DNA from 3 places in the Sporosarcina sp. P37 genome. Region 2 is predicted to be linked to each of the others. Evidence: riboswitches for the same ligand, from Rfam matches in the RefSeq annotation. Region 2 holds a riboswitch; each other region holds the start of a gene.

Region 1 (6,333 bases), 620 kb from region 2:
GTATTCATAAAAACGCTTGACTTTATTGGAAATAAAGGTTAACATGATAAATGGTATTTCAATAACCCCACAATAAGCCCCGGAAGTTTATTTGTGTTTAGGGATAGAGAAAACAACGGAACAGATTGATATTTTTAGGAGGATATACAATATGCGCACAACATTCATGGCTAAAGGTCACGAAGTAGAACGTAACTGGCTTGTTGTCGACGCTGAAGGACAGACTCTTGGACGTCTTGCTTCAGAAGTTGCAACACTATTACGCGGTAAACATAAACCAACGTTTACACCACACGTTGACACAGGTGATCACGTAATCATCATCAACGCTGAAAAGATCCAATTAACAGGAAACAAATTGAAAGATAAGATGTATCACCGTCACTCTGGCTACACAGGAAGCCTTAAGTCACGCACTGCGCTTGAAATGCGTACAAACTACCCTGTGAAAATGCTTGAACTTGCGATCAAGGGAATGCTGCCAAACGGTCCTCTAGGTCGTCAGACAATCAAGAAATTACACGTATATGCAGGACCAGAGCACCAGCACGCAGCACAAAAACCAGAAGCATATGAGCTTCGTGGATAATTAAGAGGAGGAAACACACTTGGCACAAGTACAATATATCGGCACTGGCCGTCGTAAAAGTTCAGTAGCTCGTGTACGTCTAGTTCCTGGCGAAGGTAAAATTGTCGTCAACAACCGCGACGTAGAGGACTACGTACCATTCGAAACACTTCGTGAAGTCATCAAACAACCACTGGTTACAACAGAAACACTTGGAAGCTACGATATCCATGTTAACGTAAAAGGTGGAGGTTACACAGGTCAAGCAGGCGCAATCCGTCACGGTGTTGCACGTGCATTACTGACTGTGGACCCTGATTTCCGTGCAGCACTTAAATCAGCAGGATTCCTGACACGTGATCCACGTATGAAGGAACGTAAAAAGTACGGTCTTCGCGGCGCTCGTCGTGCACCACAATTCTCAAAACGTTAATAGTGGTTTATACCAAACATTACAGCCTCTTTCCGATTTTTCGGGAAGGGGTTTTTGGCATGTCAAATTCCTCTCTCAGTGAAATAATAAATAAAACCGAAAAATAGTTCGGGCTGTACTAAGAACTGTTTAATTAATACATAGCGGCCATGAGAAATACTTTTGGCTCTAGAAATATAAATCGCCAGTATCGTTGGTAAAGTAGTGTTCTGCCATAAAGGTTACTGAAATAAATTCAATGTAAGTTTGTAGATTAGAAGATTGTGTGTTATATTTATGAAAATTAAATAAACTAATTTGAATAAGTGCTCACACTGTGAGTTAAAAGGGAAACCAGTGAAAATCTGGTACAGCCCCCGCTACTGTAAAAGCTGATGAAATTACAAAACCACTGAGAAATCGGGAAGGTGTAAGAGTAAAATGAAGCTTGAGTCAGGAAACCTGCTTATTTAAACGACACTTACTTTTCGGTGGGAGAAGTATAGGCGGGACAATGATAATAATTGTTTTTGTTTCAGTATGGTTTCTATCGTACTTTCACGTGCCTACACTCCCCTGAAAAGGAGTGTAGGCATTTTTATTTGGAGGGAAACCATGAAAAAGGGAAAAATTTATGTCGTCGGCTTCGGTCCCGGTGCTACTGAACATATTACGGGGCGGGCGTTGGATGCACTGCAGGCAAGTGATTATATTATTGGCTATAAAACGTATGTAGAGCTGATTAAGCATTTGGTGACGGCGAAGTCCATTGTCAGCACAGGAATGACTGAAGAAGTGTCGCGTGCACAAGATGCGGTTAAGAAAGCGGAGGCAGGCGGTATTGTTTCGGTAATATCCAGCGGTGACTCAGGAGCGTACGGGATGGCCGGATTAGTGTATGAGGTGCTGATTGAAAAGGGCTGGACTGAAGCAGAAGGAATTGATGTAGAAATTGTTCCGGGTATTTCAGCTATTAATTCATGTGCGAGCTTACTTGGAGCACCTGTCATGCATGACTCTTGTACGATCAGTTTAAGTGATCATCTGACACCGTGGACTGTTATCGAAAAACGTATTGAAGCTGCAGGGATGGCGGATTTTGTAATTGCTTTATACAATCCGAAAAGCGGACGCCGGACGCGCCAAATTGTAGAAGCGCAAAATATTTTACTGAAATATCGCGCCCCTGATACCCCTGTAGGGCTGGTGAAAAGTGCGTATCGGGAAAATCAGCATATTGTTCTGACGACATTATCAGAAATGCTTGAGCATGATATCGGGATGCTGACAACTGTCATTATCGGTAACTCTTCCACTTTCTTTTACGATGATAAGATCATTACACCGCGGGGCTATCAGCGTAAATATACATTGGGAGAAGGAAAACAAAGTTTAAAACCGCATCAGCGTTTGAAAAAGGAAGCAGAACCATGGGCGCTTGATCAGGAAACCGGGGAAGCGCAGTCAGGGTATGAGGAACTCATAAGTACGGTAACCGAGCAGGCGCCAGTACAAGAACAAAAGCCAAAGCAAGCGCCGGAACAACAGCAAAAAGTTCAGTCAATCGATATGGCTTTAAAGGCTTTGTCTATGGTGTCGAAAGAAGAAGCAGAAAATCCGTTTTTAGTGAGACAGCCGATCGAGAATATCTTTGAGTTTTCTGTTTCGCCGGGTGTTGTTAATAAAATGATCACAGCAGAGCAGATGCTTGTATTAGCCGAAGTCGTTGGTGAGAAAGGTACTTTGGAATATACTCCAGATCATCGTTTTTTAGTAAAGGTTACAACAGATAATCCTGAATTGATTGTCGAAAAGCTTGAGAAAGAACACCTCACAGTCATGCCGGCGGGAGAAGTCTTAAAAGTAAAAGCGTGCGATTTTTGTTACGGAGAAAAGGCTGATTCTATCCCGTACGCAGAAGAAATCGCTGCAAAGTTTGAAGGCATGAAGCTTCCGAAGCAGCTGCATGTTGGATTTAATGGATGCGGAATGGCATGTTACCGCCCTGTGTTTGACGACATCGGGATTGTGTACCGAAAGAAAAAATTCGATTTATTTATTGGAGCGAAGCCGGTTGGCAGGACTGCTCATGCTGCCCAGCCAATCGCTGAGGGGATTGAGCCGGATGATTTAATCCCATTAGTCACAAAAATTATAGAAGAATACGAACAAAATGCACATCCTAATGAACGTTTCTTCAAGTATTTTAAACGAGTGAAAAAAGTATTGAACTATGACTATTACGACATGAGCTGCAAGATTGAAGTAGAGCCGGCACCTTGCGGGGATTAGGAGGAACACATGATTTTATTTTTAGCAGGGACTAGCGACGCAAGAGCGTTAGCCATTCATCTGCAGAGTCTTGGCTACTCTTTGATAGCCACCGTAGTAACGGAATCTGCTGCTGAAAGTTTACAAGCTAACGATATTCCGTATCAGGTGGGCAGATTAACAGTGGATGATATGGCGGCGCTGATCCGGAAGAATGAAATGACTTGTGTAGTGGATGCCAGTCATCCCTATGCGGAAGAAGCTTCGAAAACGGCTATGGAAGCGGCTAAGCTATGCGGTATTCCTTATGTCCGCTATGAACGGCCGAAGGAGAATTTTGTTTCTTCGCTGATTACGGAAGTTGAAAGTTACGAAGACGCTGCAAGGCTGGCTCAAACGCATAAAGGAACGATTATGCTGACGACGGGAAGTAAGACGCTGGAAGTATTTGCGGATTACTTATTGCGTGATGGAATTCGCCTGATCTGCAGAATGCTGCCAAACGCAGGGAATATGGAAAAATGCGATAAATTAGGGATCAAACAAAAAGATATTATCGCAATACAAGGACCATTTTCTGAATCACTGAATAAGTCGTTATGCGAGCAATATGATGTGACGCTAATGATTACCAAGGAAAGCGGAAAAGTAGGGTCTGTGGATGAGAAAATTACAGCCGCCTTGGAACTGGATATACCAGTTATTTTGATTAAACGCCCGAAGGTTCAATATGAAAACTTTTGTACGTCTTTTGAAAAAGTTACCCAACTACTAGGAGGTTTTACACTTGAAAAATCCAAACATGAACTTTAATACGAAATTCACACCGCTAACTGTAGATCCGGATAAAATTTATGATCACAGTTTCTCCATCATCAAAGAAGAGATGGGGGAACACCCATTTACAGATGAGCAGTGGATGGTAGTTCGGCGCGTGATTCATGCTTCCGCAGATTTTGAGTTAGGACGCAGCATGATTTTTACACCCGATGCACTCGAAGCAGGAATCCAATCAATTTTAGCAGGCCGTCATGTCGTAGTGGATGTACAAATGATAGAGAGTGGTTCAGGCCGCAAACGATTCCAAAAACATGGCAGCGATTTACATTGCTACATAGCGGATGAGGATGTTGCAAAAGAAGCAAAGGCCCAAGGTACAACACGTGCGATCATATCCATGCAAAAAGCAACACGTTTGCACGAAGGCGGAATTTACGCGATCGGAAATGCGCCGACTGCGTTGTTGGAGTTAATCCGTTTAATTAAAGAGGGAATCGCCAAACCGGATTTAATCATTGGAATGCCGGTAGGATTTGTTTCGGCAGCCGAATCAAAAGAAGAACTGGCAGTACTCGAGGGTATTCCATTTATCACTAATGTAGGGAGAAAGGGTGGCAGTACAGTGACGGTAGCCGCACTGAATGCCATTTCGATCATGGCAGATGAGCGTGCAAAGCAAACAAACTAAAAAAGACCCATCAAAAATGCGTCATGGTTATACTACGGGATCTTGTGCAACGGCAATGACAAAGGCAGCACTGCAAGGATTAGTGACGGGGAAAGTACCGGAAGAAGTCACTATCTATTTACCGGTCGGCAAATACGCCACATTCAAAGTATCGGCATTTGAAATAGTCGATGGCGGCGTAATGTGCGAAACCATCAAAGATGCCGGCGATGATCCTGATGCTACACACAAAGCCCGGATCCAAAGTACTGTTTACTATTCAAAAGAAGATGGCATTCATTTGGACGGAGGGATTGGTGTAGGACGGGTTACAAAACCGGGGCTGCCCGTCCCTGTCGGACAGGCGGCGATTAACCCGGTGCCGCGTAAAATGATACTCGGAGTTGCACAGGAAGGTTACGATTATTATCAATTGAAACGCGGAATCGATGTAGTGATTTCCGTGCCTGACGGAGAAGAAATTGCCAAGAAAACATTGAATGGGCGCCTTGGCATTATTGGAGGAATTTCCATTCTGGGAACCCGCGGAACAGTTGTGCCATTTTCGAGTTCTGCCTTCATGGCAAGCATTGCGCAAGCGATCAGTGTGGCAAAAGAAGCAGGCTGTGATCATGTGGTGATCACGACAGGCGGCCGCAGTGAAAAGTTTGCGTTAAAACAATATGCTCATTTGCCGGAAGAAGCCTTTATAGAAATGGGCGACTTTATTGGTTTTACTCTTAAGAATATCGCACGTAAGAAAATACCCAAAGTGTCTCTCGTAGGAATGATGGGGAAGTTTTCAAAGCTGGCACAGGGCGTAATGATGGTTCACTCAAAAAGTGCACCGATCAACTTCGGATTTTTGGCGGAAATGGCGAATAGAGTAGGTGTCGATGAACAAACACAGCAAGAAATTTTGCAGGCTAACACTGCATCACAAGTCGGCGAGATACTCCAAGGAAACGATGCGTTCTTTGAGGCGCTGAGTAAAAACTGCTGCTATTATGCACTGAATCACATGAATGCCGAAATTGAAGTATCAACATCATTGTATGCCATGAATGGAGACTGTTTAGGAAAGGCTGAGAACATTGACAAATTGGATGAAAATGATTGGTATAGGGGATAATGGCGCGGCAGGATTGCTCCCTCAATATATAGAGTGGATCAATGAATGTGATGTGCTCGTAGGCGGAGAACGCCATCTTCAATTCTTCCCTTTATTCGAAAAAGAAAAGAGAGTAATCAAGGGAGGTTTGTCAGCATTAACAGCGGAATTACAGGAAGAAACACGTAATGTTGTTATTTTAGTGTCGGGCGATCCATTGTTTTATGGACTGGGAGGCGTACTTGCGAAAAAACTGCCCCTGGAGATCTATCCGTATACCAGCTCGGTTCAGCTGGCTTTTTCTAAAATGCAGGAAAGTTGGCAAGATGCGCACATAGTCAGCCTGCATGGCCGTTCTATAAGAGGTTTTGCACAGAAAATAGACGGGCGTAAAAAAATAGCTGTATTAACCGATGAAACGAACTCTCCGCAATCCATTGCGGCGTATGTAAAACGCTTTAATATGACGGAGTACGATGCCTTCGTCGCTGAAAATCTGGAAGGGGAAGATGAACGCTGCCGCT
Region 2 (6,333 bases):
TGGTAGAACGGCTTAAACACCGGGTCGATGGACGCTGTTGAGCCAGCGATGACGGATGTGGAACTGTTCGGTGCGACTGCCATTAAGTAGCCGTTACGCATACCGTTAATAGCTACGTCCATTCGCAGCTCACGCCATTTGTTGGAATCATACTCACGTTGTTCGAAATACTCGCCTGTCTGCCAGTCCGACCCATCGAACAATGGATATGCCCCTTTTTCTTTCGATAATTCCATTGACGCTTTGATCGTCAAGTATGCAATATTTTCGTAAAGCTTGTCCGCATATTCCACAGCCTCATCAGATTCCCATTGGATATTTTTCAATGCGAGTAAATGATGCCAGCCAAATGTCCCTAGACCGATTCCGCGGTAACGCGCATTTGTACGCTGCGCCTGGACCACCGGAATTTTATTCTGATCGATGACATTGTCGAGCATACGGACTTGAATAGTAATCAAGCGCTCTAATACATCCGCTGGAACTGCTTTTCCTAAATTAATCGATGACAAATTACAGACGACAAAATCACCAGGCTTCGTGCGCGTGACAACCAGATCATCTTCCAGCGTAACCGATTCATGTGTACTAGCTGACATATTTTGCAATATTTCTGTGCATAAATTACTAGAATAAATAATCCCTTCATGTTTATTCGGATTCATCCGATTTACTTCATCGCGGTAAAACATGAATGGCGTTCCTGTTTCAAGCTGGCTGCGCAAGATTCGTTTCATAATCTCAATCGCCGGAACCGTTTCTCTGGATAGGTCTTCATTGCGGACACACTCTTCGTACTTTTCACGGAATGTTCCCTGCCCTTTTGTTTCATCATAGAAATCTTCCAATGAATAGCCCATCTTTACACGGACCTCATGCGGATCAAATAGGTGCCAGTCTTCACGTGACTCCACTTTTTCCATGAATAAATCCGGCAGGCAAACGCCTGTGAAAATATCGTGGGCACGCAAACGGTCATCGCCATTATTAAGCTTCAGATCGAGGAATGTGAATATATCCTGATGCCATACGTCCAGATAAACTGCCACTGCCCCTTGGCGCTGGCCAAGCTGATCGACGCTTACTGCCGTGTTGTTCAGCTGCTTGATCCACGGAAGCACCCCGCTGGACGCGCCTTCAAATCCCCGAATGGAAGCACCGCGGGACCGGACTTTCCCCATATAGACGCCGATGCCGCCGCCAAATTTCGACAGATTCGCGATATCCGTATTGCTGCTATAGATACCTTGCAGTGAATCATCGACTGTATCGATAAAGCAGCTCGACAGCTGGCCGTGCATTTTCCCTGCGTTTGATAATGTGGGAGTAGCCACCGTCATGTACAGATTACTCATCGCCCAGTATGCTTCGCCGATTTTATGGATGCGATCTTCCGTTTCATCCTGCATCAGCGTCATCGCTATGATCAGCCAGCGTTCTTGCGGAAGCTCGACCGGCTGCTTTTTGAAATTCACCGTTACATAACGGTCCACCAATGTTTTCAAACCGATGTAAGTGAATAATAAATCGCGCGCAGGGTCGATCAATTTGCCGATTTCCTGCAGCTCCTGCCGGCTGTATTTCTCCGTCAGAACAGGCGTATAAAGTCCCTGCTCCACTAATCGTTCTACATTTTTCGCAAAATCGGCATAAACATCTGCACCGCGCAAGGTTTTTTGTTTCGCATAGACGTCGAATAAATAAATACGTGCAGCAACGAATGTCCAATACGCATTTGCTTCATCAATACGGCTCAATGATTCGAGCACCATCGCATTCGTCCACTCCGCAGCGGAACTCGCGGGATGACGCTGCTGAAATTTCTCACTCGCTTCGATCAATGGCTCAATTTGCTTCTTTCCAAATTCCTCTTGTAAATTTTCCATCAATAGCTGAAGTCCGACTGTTTCTTGAATAATAGCCATTATATCCGCTCCCTTTAGTTGAGTGATGATGTTTTGCGGTAAATAAAAAGACTCCCAATAAAATCGGGAGTCGACAGCTGACGTATGGCAGATAGTAGAAAGGTTTAGGCAGGCAAAAAAACACTGCTGTTTGCTTTCACTCTCCAACCCCGAAGAATGTTTTGCTGAGACGATTGGCAGGTCTACTGGCTGGCACATCTTCCTTCCATCTTTCCTTCCCGCCGAAGCAGTGGATTTACTAAGACAGTCGTCCGTGCCCTCAGTTGCGGGGGCAGCTCCGTTTTTCGCGGATTCCCTTTTAAACTTGTTGGGTACCAATTCATCTAATTACCGTTATACACTATATATAGTATATTGTTTCCTATATAACCCTAACATGTTGTGTTCAAACATGCAAAACAAAAATCGAACCGAAGTTCAGAATCTATCTTCTGAACTACGATTCGACTTTTGATATTCAGCATTTTATAGTATATCAAACTTTTTACTTCTTGACTAAATAGTTTGTGTGAACGTTCAGCATTTGAAAATAATGTTTTAAAATCTTTCCACTTGATTACTGATTCAGGAAGCAAAATTAAAAAACTAACTCCTTACAATCTGCCTCTTATCACTTCACAGTCGCAGCCGCTCTTCCGCTTCTTCAGCTGTTTCTTCCCAGCATTCTGCTCCCTTTAAGTCCGGGATGCTCGCGGCTTTGAATACGGGGTTTCTGCCTGCTTTTCGTTGTTTGCTGAAGTCGTCGAGTACTTTGAAGGCGACTTTGCCGAGTAACAGTATGACGATCAGGTTAATGATGGCCATTAGTCCCATAAACAGGTCAGCCATGTTCCATACGATTTGTACTTTTGCAACGGCTCCAAAGAAGACCATTGCGAGTACCAGGATTTGATAAACTAATTTCCATGCTTTGTTTGCCTTAATGAATTCTATGTTCGTTTCGCCATAGTAGTAGTTCCCGATGATGGAACTGAATGCGAAGAACATGATGGCTACGGCGATGAAGTATGGTGCCCAAGCGCCTACATGTACAGCCATTGATGCCTGTGTTAAAAGAATACCGTTTGTTTCGCCTGATTCATACAGACCGCCAAGCAAGATGATGAAGGCAGTTGCAGAACAAATGATGATCGTATCAAAGAATACGCCCAGGCTTTGTACAAGCCCCTGTTTCGCGGGATGTGATACGTTCGCCGTGGCTGCGGCGTTCGGTACACTACCCATACCCGCTTCATTGGAGAAGAGACCGCGGCGCACACCTTGCATGATAGCCATACCGATCCCGCCGCCCATGACTTCCTTGAGACCGAATGCATGCTGGAAAATCAATGCAATCATCGCAGGAACCTGCGTAATATTCATAACGACAATAAACAATGCCACGATAATATAAAACGTCGCCATTACCGGGACAATGGTCTGTGTTACTTTTACAATACGCTTTACGCCGCCGAAGACGATAAACCCAGTCAAAACAATCAGGCCAATACCGACACCCCAGTCGGGAATGCCGAATACATCTGTAAACGACTGACTGATCGTGTTCGATTGCACGGAGTTAAAAATGAACCCAAAACTCATGGTCAGTAAAACAGCGAAGACAATACCAAGCTTCCGCCAGCCAAGCGCTTTTTCCATATAATACGCCGGCCCTCCGCGGAATGTTTCGCCGTCCTTCACTTTATACACTTGCGCCAGTGTACTTTCAACGTATGCCGTCGCCATGCCGATTAACGCGATCACCCACATCCAAAATACAGCACCCGGGCCGCCGATACCGATCGCAAGGGCCACCCCTGCCACGTTACCGGTCCCTACACGCGACGCTGCACTGATTGTGAATGCCTGAAACGGCGATACTCCGTCATTACTGCTCTTCTTCTCTACAATCAGACGGAACATTTCACGAAATAATCGCACCTGTACAAATTTCGTACGAAACGTAAAATACAAACCCGCCAGTAATAATAGTCCAATCAAAACATATGTCCAAATAAAATTATTCGCTGGCCCTACCAGCCAGTCCAAAGCATCTTGAAACATCCGACCACCTCCTTGTGTATGCTATACCCTGTCAGCCTGTCTCCTATGCACATCAGAGATAAATAACCTATTACTTTTTACATGCTCTGCATCACAACCGCTGTTTTACATTCCAATAGCCCAAACGCGTTTTCCATCAGTTCTGATAACGGCGTACATCCGTCGTCCAGTGAATGCAGTTGAGTAAACCACTTCTGCAGCTCTTCGCGCGCCTCTTCTTCCACAGATCCTGAAATCACAACTGCCGGCACACCATGTTTTTTCGCTGCCTTCGCAATCCCCATCAGTGCTTTACCGGCCAGAGTCTGCCGGTCTGTCGCGCCTTCTCCGGTCAAAATAAAATCGGCAGACATCAGCGATTCGACAAACCCAATTGCACTCAGCACCACATCAATTCCGCTCTCCAAACGTGCACCTGCATAAGCAATCAATGCACCTGCACAGCCGCCAGCAGCGCCTGCACCTTGCAGATCATGCAGGCGAATCCCTGTCAGCCGTTCGGTTTCATCAGCAAAATGCTGCAGCCCCTCATCTAAACGCAGAACCATATCCGCATCCGCCCCTTTTTGCGGACCAAACACAAATGATGCCCCCTGCTCACCAATAAAAGGATTCTCCACATCGGACGCGATCCGTATATCCGCCTGAAGTATGCGCCTGTCCAGCTGCGACAGATCGATGCTATCAATTGACGAAAGTGCTGCACCATTCATCCGCAGTAACCGGCCTTCTGACAGAAAACGGACACCGAGAGCCTCGAGCAGACCCGTCCCGCCGTCATTTGTCGCACTGCCGCCGAGACCGATGATAAACTTGCGGAAGCCCCGATCAAACGCATGACGAATCAATTGTCCTGTACCATATGCAGACGCTTTCATTGGATCCAGCTCATCCTCCGCCAGCAGCATCAGACCGGAAGCCTGTGCCATTTCGATGACTGCCGTCTCTTGGTCACCGAGCACACCGAACGAGGCATTAATTATCCGGCCGAGCGGATCCTGCACGGACACCGTCTCACTCGTTCCTCCTGTTGTCGTTATCAAAGCGGAAAGCGTTCCTTCACCGCCGTCTGCTACAGGCAAACGCAGCACTTCTGCATGCGGGAATACCTTTTTCACCCCTCGATACATGGCCTCAACTGCTTCTCCTGCACGCAGACTTCCTTTAAATGCATCAGGCGCAATCACAATCTTCACGGCCGCCACTCCCTTTCTTTGTATTTTAGCAGATTGAATGAAATAAAATACAGTGGAAATATCATGGAGAATCTATATTTCAGGTGAACTGATATTGAAATAGCCTGTTAAGTACACGGTATCCGGCAGATGAGCGCAGCGCGGACATGAAATGCCCCGCTAACGGCTTGTCACTATCAAATAAACACCCGTACATATCAAAATTACATAAGTAATGACTTGAAACGTTCTCTGGCTGATCCACTTAAATAATACTTGCCCCATCCATACGCCTGCGAATAAAGAAGGCAGTGCCCACAGCGAGGAAATCCATGCCTCCTTAGCCGTCCCGCCAAACGTCAGCTGCATCATCAGACTGGCTGAATAAACAAATAGATAATACGCCAGTGTGGTACTGCGAAGTGTCGTTTTATCTATTCCGGAACCGGAAAAGTACAGCAGCAGCGGAGGGCCGGGCACGCCGATGCTTGTCGTTAATAATCCCGAAACCCCGCCAGCAATCAAATCTTTCTGTTTCGTTCGTTCAAGCGTCAACCTGAAAATAAGAAGCGCTGTTAAAATAAGAATGAGTGCACCGACTGACATTTTCAGCAGCCTGATATCCATAAACAGATAAACCAAAATTCCTAAAACCAATCCCGGCACACTTCCTTTTATTAGCCTTATCAGCAATCCGCCTTCTATTTCCCTCCTGATCCTCACGATCATTACAGCGGAGAGAACAATCGAAAGAATAATATTAATTTGAACCGCTGTATGTACAGGGTATATCAATAATAAAAAAGGAGTTCCGATAATGGAGAAACCAAAACCGGTACTCGACTGCAGCAGCGAAGCCACTAGCACAATGACAATTAGTATTCCCGCATCTTCTATCATCTATAATCACCCACCCGGTACGTTAACTGCTAGAATGCTGGATGCCCCTATTCTATTCAACAGTAAACGGCACTGCAAGAGTTACTTCATAGAAAGGTTCTGCTGGCGCTAAAAATGTCTTAACCAAACGGTATTGCCCCGGTATCAATTTGACCCCCAGCATATCAACCGAGAATGTCTGCTGCGTCACGGCTCCTGATTTTAATATCAGCCCGAAGTTTTTAAAATCGGGATTTTCGAGAAATACTGCATCCGAATGGGTCATAATATGCCAGCCGTCTTCTTCAAGC
Region 3 (6,333 bases), 1.5 Mb from region 2:
CGCTGAATGTCATTTTCGCAATCGGCTTCTGGCCTTCAAGAAGACTTGCCAAGGATTCAGTTGTCGGTCCCAGGCCATCCGGGTATTGTTCAAGCCAAAGAATTGGGATGTTCATCACTTGCAGACCTTTGATCAGTTTCTCCAGATTGTCATGCAGCACTTCACTGTCTTCTACAATTTGTGCGAGTTTCCCTTGTACATCCACCAAAACAAATACAGTTTGATCTCTTTTTAGCATCGCCCTTCCTCCCCTTTCGCTCATTGCCGCTAGTATAGCATATTTACAGATTCTTTAGAGAAAACGATAGTTGATACTGACTAAAAGACAGCCCCTCTTCCCGTCAGGAAGTGAGGCTGTCTGTAAATACATTAGTTTTGAACTGTTGCTTTTTGTTTCGCTTTCGCTTTTGCTTCGATACGGCGCGCGTGCAAGATTGGCTCTGTGTATCCGCTCGGCTGTTCTGCCCCTTTGAAAATCAGATCACAAGCTGCCTGGAAAGCGATGGAATCATCATAGTTTGGTGCCATTGGCTGATACAGCTCATCGTCAGCATTTTGCCCGTCAACTACTTTTGCCATACGTTCCAACGTTTCTTGAACTTGCTCTTTTGTACAGATCCCATGACGCAGCCAGTTTGCAATATGCTGACTGGAAATACGCAATGTTGCACGGTCTTCCATCAATCCCACATCATTGATATCCGGAACTTTAGAGCATCCTACTCCCTGATCGATCCAGCGTACAACGTAGCCAAGAATCCCTTGTGCGTTGTTATCCAGTTCAGACTGCACTTCTTCCGGAGTCCAGTCAACAGAAGGAGCTAATGGAATTTCAAGGATTCCATCACGGTAATCAACGGAGCTGTCGATTCCTGCCTGTACGTCTTTTACATTTACTTCATGATAATGCAGAGCGTGCAAAGTTGCAGCTGTCGGAGACGGAACCCACGCTGTGCTTGCCCCCGCTTTTGGATGAGCAACTTTTTGCTCAAGCATAGCAGCCATCATATCCGGCATTGCCCACATTCCTTTACCGATTTGCGCATGTCCCGGAAGACCCGCTTTAATTCCTACTGCCACGTTGGAAGCTTCATATGAAGACAGCCAATTAGAAGCTTTCATATCTGCTTTTCGGATAACCGGACCAGCTTCCATCGATGTATGAATTTCATCGCCTGTACGGTCAAGGAAACCTGTATTGATGAATGCAATACGTTCTTTTACTTCATTGATTGCAGACTTCAGGTTCAAAGACATTCTGCGCTCTTCATCCATCAAACCTATTTTGATTGTGTTGCGCTCAAGACCTAACAGATCTTCAATGCGGTCGAATAACTTGTTGGCAAATGCCGCTTCTGCCGGGCTGTGCATTTTTGGCTTAACGATATAAATTGAGCCATGACGGGAGTTTTTGAATTCCGTATCGCTCTTGAAATTGTGTGTAGCAATTAGTGAAGTAATGACGCCGTCGAGAATTCCTTCAGGCACTTCATTGCCGTTTTCATCCAATATGGCATTGTTTGTCATTAAGTGGCCAACATTACGCACGAACATTAATGAACGGCCGTGCAATGTGAATTCTTTGCCATCTGCAGTCTTATATTTTCGGTCAGCATTCATTCTTCGGGTAACTGTTTTATTTCCGCGTTTAAATGACGCTTCCAGATCACCCTTCATCAGTCCCAGCCAGTTTCGGTATACACCGACTTTATCTTCAGCATCTACCGCTGCAATGGAATCTTCGCAGTCCATTAACGTAGAAAGAGCTGCTTCCAGAACTAAATCTTTCACGCCTGCTTTATCGTCTTTTCCGATTGGATGGTTACGGTCGATTGCAATTTCAATGTGAAGTCCATTGTTTACGAGCAATACCGCTTCGGGCGCATCTTCTGAACCATTATAGCCTGCCAGCTTGGACTCATCCTGCAATGCAGTTGTCTTGCCGTTTTCAAGTGTCACTTGAAGTGTTCCGTCTGCGATTTTATAAGCTGCTGCATCCGCATGAGAACCTTCAGCAAGCGGTGCCGCCTGGTCAAGTAAGTTTTTCGCGAAAGCGATTACTTTTTGGCCTCGTTTTGGATTGTATTCAGCTCCAGCCTGTGCTCCGTCTTCGTCACTGATTACGTCTGTTCCGTACAGCGCATCATACAAGCTTCCCCATCTTGCATTTGCTGCGTTTAATGCATAACGTGCATTATCGATTGGAACAACGAGCTGTGAGCCGGCCTGATTGGCAATTTCATTATCAACATTAGACGTTGTCACTTGAAAATCTTCTGCAACCGGCTCGAGATAGCCGATTTCTTCGAGAAATTCTTTATATTTAGCAGCATCAATTTGCCCCTTATTCTGCTGGTGCCATTCGCTGATGGCATTTTGCAGTTCACTGCGTTTCTCTAACAGCGCTTTGTTTTCAGGAGCAAGTTCATGAATGAGCGAATCAAAGTTTGTCCAAAATTGATCTTTTTGGATTTCTAAGCCCGGTAGAACTTCTTCATTTACGAAGTTAACTAGTTCTGTTGCGACTTGCAATTTACCTACTTTTTCATAGTTTGTCATGGAATAAAGCCACCCCTTAAGATTTTTTGCGCCACTCTGTTGTATAACATGCAGCGGTGAACACTGTTCATCATTAGTTTCCGGCGGTACCCCATAGCCGATCTTCAATTTCTGAAGTATGAATGATGAGTGATCTTCCTATTCGAAGATGTGTTAGTACTTATCATACCTAAAGTCTAGAAAACTTTCAACTGAATTGTGAAAATTTTCACATCTCGAAGAAAGGAATCGTTTTTCAATATTTATCAGTTATATAACAGTTCCTCTTGGACATCTTTGCATCTTGCTGAATCACACTTTTATCCAAGTTAATAAATAAGAATTGTTTATTTTATGAAAAATGAAAGTTGACACCCTATTTTCTCTGTGATAGCTTTAGAGGCAATCATCTAAATTGAATAGTTTGAAAACCGGGTGAAATGGAAGCAATTTCATTTCTTAAAAGGGAATCCTTACTTTTGGAGCGGTCCCGCCACTGTGAAGACGCTATTGCGTCCAGCCAGATACCTGCCCGTTTTCATGACGCTTCATCCTACGGTGAATAGGGAAGTGTTAGACACACGCAGTCTAGGAATGCAGGCTTTTTTATGCCTGTATTTTACACTTGCGTGACAATCTAACATTTCCCCGAGAAATGTTTTTTTTATTGAAAAAAACTTCAAGGGGGAATTAACAAATGGTCAAAAGCAGTATCACGGGATATCCCGTCATAGGTGATAATCGCGAGTGGAAACGTGCACTCGAAGCATTTTGGGCGAAGAAAATTTCAGAAGAGGAACTTCTTCGTACAACAAAGGAAATCCGTCTGGCAAATTTAAAGAAGCAGAAAGATGCGGGCATTGATTGGATCGCCGTTGGTGATTTCACATTGTATGACCGCGTACTGGATACATCAGCCATGTTCGGAATTATCCCTTCCCGCTTTCATTGGAAAGGCGGACCTGTATCCACTTCTACGTATTTCTCAATAGCGCGCGGCAACGACGAAGCTGTCGCTTCTGAAATGACAAAGTGGTTCAATACGAACTATCACTACATCGTGCCGGAATATGAAGGACAGCGCTTTGAACTGACAGAAAACAAACCGCTTGCCGCCTACATCGAAGCAAAGAAGGAACTCGGCATCGACGGCAAACCAGTTCTTCTTGGACCTTACACATTGCTGAAATTGTCTAAAGGGTATGAAGACAAAGACGTACCTTCAATTATTCTGCAGTTACTTCCACTTTATCAAAAAGTATTGAAGGAGCTTCAGGATGAAGGCGTGCAATGGGTACAAATTGACGAACCTATTCTGTGCACTTCCATTTCAGGTGATGAAATGAAAGCTGTGACCGAGATTTATTCACAACTCACGAAAGACCTCGACGGAATGAACATTTTATTGCAAACGTACTTTGATTCCGTGGAACATTATGAAGAAACAATCGCTCTGCCGGTAGCAGGAATTGGACTTGATTTTGTCCATGGCTGTGAAAAAAATCTGCAGAACATCAAACAGTACGGTTTTCCTGAAAATAAAGTACTGGCCGCGGGTATTATAGACGGCCGGAATGTCTGGCGCTCTGATTTGCAGGCAAAATTGACGCTGACGGAAACGATTCAACAACATGTTCCATCCGCAAACTTGTGGATTCAGCCTTCCTGCAGTTTGCTCCACTCGCCTGTTACAACTCGTTCTGAACAAAATCTGGATGCTGTTATCTTGCATGCACTGGCGTTTGCAGATGAGAAAGTCAATGAAATCAAGATTCTTCAGGAAGCATTACAACGAGGCAAAGAACAAGTCACGGGAGATTTCAAGGCAAGTCAGGCAGCGTTAACAGCTTTCAATGCACTTCCTGCACGAAACCGAAAAGAAGTCCGTGACGCGTCGTCAGGCAGTATTTTATCCGACAGCAGGCGTAATTTGCCATATGCCGAACGCAAAGTGAAGCAGCAGAAGAAATTCCAATTGCCGCTATTGCCAACTACAACCATCGGCAGTTTCCCTCAGACACAAGAAGTTCGTGCAACACGCAATAAGTGGAGAAAAGGTGAAATTACGGATCAGCAATACAAAGACTTCGTGAATGCAGAGATTAAAGAGTGGATTGATATTCAGGAGGATCTGGGGCTGGATGTTTTGGTTCACGGTGAATTCGAGCGTACGGACATGGTCGAATATTTCGGTGAAAAGCTCGATGGCTTCGTTTTCACAGAAAAGGCATGGGTGCAGTCGTACGGTTCCCGCTGCGTCAAACCGCCGATCATTTTTGGAGACGTCGCTTTCACTGCCCCTATGACGGTTGAGGAATCTGTCTATGCAAAATCTCTGACGGACCACGAGGTGAAAGGAATGCTGACCGGACCTGTCACGATCTTGAACTGGTCATTCGTTCGCGATGATTTATCGCGCGAGGAAGTGGCAAATCAAATTGCCCTTGCCCTGCGAAAAGAAATCGAATCACTTGAAGCAGCAGGCATTCATATGATCCAGGTGGATGAACCGGCACTTCGTGAAGGTCTTCCACTAAAGCAATCCGAGTGGAAACATTACCTAGACTGGGCTGTCAATGCATTCCGTGTATCCACTGCTTCTGTAGAAGATACGACGCAAATTCATACGCATATGTGCTACTGTGATTTCAACCATTTCATCGAAGCCATCAGCGCACTTGACGCAGACGTCATATCGATTGAAACTTCACGCAGCCACGGTGACTTGGTGGAAGCATTTACTGACTATCACTATGACAAAGGCATCGGTCTTGGTGTTTACGACATCCACAGCCCGCGGGTTCCTGCCGTCGAAGAGATGACGGAGATCATCAACAAAGGACTTGAAGTACTCGAGCCTTCACAGTTCTGGATCAATCCCGACTGCGGACTGAAAACCAGAAAACGTGAAGAGACGGTCGCAGCATTGAAGCATATGGTCATTGCGACGGAACAGGCACGCGAGCGTTTAGCTGCAGCAGCAGTGAAATAATAGGACTGTCCGGGGAATCAGCGTGATTTCCCGGACAGTTTTTTTGTACGCATAACCAGTAAAAAGGCAGCCCTTTGAAGTCAAATTACTTCTCGGGCTGCCTTTTCTATTTACTTATCAGCTGAACTGCTTCGTCAGGTTCGCCATCTCAATAGCGGACACCGCCGCATCCCAGCCTTTGTTGCCAGCTTTCGTGCCTGCACGCTCGATGGATTGCTCAATTGTATCTGTTGTCAGAACACCGAAAATTACCGGTATACCGGATTGCATGCTTGCCTGCGCTACCCCTTTTGCCGCTTCACTACAGACAAAGTCGAAATGCGGAGTCGCGCCCCGGATGACTGTGCCAAGCGTGATAACCGCGTCATACTTTTTAGAGTCTGCCATTTTCTTCGCGATCAGCGGGATTTCAAATGCGCCGGGCACCCATGCGATGTCCACATCCGCTTCAATCACACCATGACGTTTAAATGCATCCTGTGCGCCTGACAGCAACTTTCCCGTGATGAATTCATTAAACCGTCCTACAACAATCCCTACTTTTAGCCCTGTACCTACTAAATGTCCCTCAAATAAATTACCCACGTTCCATCTCTCCTCATATCGTTAGTAAATGACCAAGTTTCTCCGCTTTTGTATGCAAATATTTTTCATTTGCTTCATTAAAAGGCAGCTGAATCGGCACTCGTTCCACCACTTCGAGTTCATACCCTTTCAAGCCCGCGATTTTCTTCGGATTATTCGTCAATAAGCGCATCTGACGAATACCGAGTTCCCGAAGTATCTGTGCGCCAATGCCATAA

Evidence for each region. Region 2 has a riboswitch for cobalamin ahead of SporoP37_RS11275 (ribonucleoside-diphosphate reductase subunit alpha). Riboswitches for the same ligand answer to the same signal wherever they lie in the genome.
Region 1: it holds a riboswitch for cobalamin, as region 2 does, so the genes downstream of both, cobJ (precorrin-3B C(17)-methyltransferase) here and SporoP37_RS11275 (ribonucleoside-diphosphate reductase subunit alpha) in region 2, are expected to answer to the same signal.
Region 3: it holds a riboswitch for cobalamin, as region 2 does, so the genes downstream of both, metE (5-methyltetrahydropteroyltriglutamate--homocysteine S-methyltransferase) here and SporoP37_RS11275 (ribonucleoside-diphosphate reductase subunit alpha) in region 2, are expected to answer to the same signal.

What each region holds. Positions count from the first base shown of each region.
Region 1 covers NZ_CP015349.1:1,563,626-1,569,958, reverse strand. Annotated here, with positions in the region: gene rplM (50S ribosomal protein L13) at 152-589, shown strand; gene rpsI (30S ribosomal protein S9) at 609-1,001, shown strand; cobalamin riboswitch at 1,288-1,464, shown strand; gene cobJ (precorrin-3B C(17)-methyltransferase) at 1,596-3,272, shown strand; gene cobK (precorrin-6A reductase) at 3,282-4,064, shown strand; gene SporoP37_RS08150 (precorrin-8X methylmutase) at 4,054-4,719, shown strand; gene SporoP37_RS08145 (cobalt-precorrin-5B (C(1))-methyltransferase) at 4,736-5,830, shown strand; gene cbiE (precorrin-6y C5,15-methyltransferase (decarboxylating) subunit CbiE) at 5,805-6,333, shown strand, end outside.
Region 2 covers NZ_CP015349.1:2,186,650-2,192,982, reverse strand. Annotated here, with positions in the region: gene SporoP37_RS11275 (ribonucleoside-diphosphate reductase subunit alpha) at 1-1,886, opposite strand, end outside; cobalamin riboswitch at 2,084-2,260, opposite strand; gene SporoP37_RS11265 (alanine/glycine:cation symporter family protein) at 2,541-3,968, opposite strand; gene SporoP37_RS11260 (glycerate kinase) at 4,046-5,164, opposite strand; gene SporoP37_RS11255 (sulfite exporter TauE/SafE family protein) at 5,324-6,043, opposite strand; gene SporoP37_RS11250 (immunoglobulin-like domain-containing protein) at 6,096-6,333, opposite strand, start outside.
Region 3 covers NZ_CP015349.1:722,991-729,323, forward strand. Annotated here, with positions in the region: gene SporoP37_RS03805 (isochorismatase family protein) at 1-238, opposite strand, end outside; gene SporoP37_RS03810 (malate synthase G) at 370-2,559, opposite strand; cobalamin riboswitch at 2,954-3,088, shown strand; gene metE (5-methyltetrahydropteroyltriglutamate--homocysteine S-methyltransferase) at 3,236-5,530, shown strand; gene ribH (6,7-dimethyl-8-ribityllumazine synthase) at 5,648-6,115, opposite strand; gene SporoP37_RS03825 (bifunctional 3,4-dihydroxy-2-butanone-4-phosphate synthase/GTP cyclohydrolase II) at 6,129-6,333, opposite strand, start outside.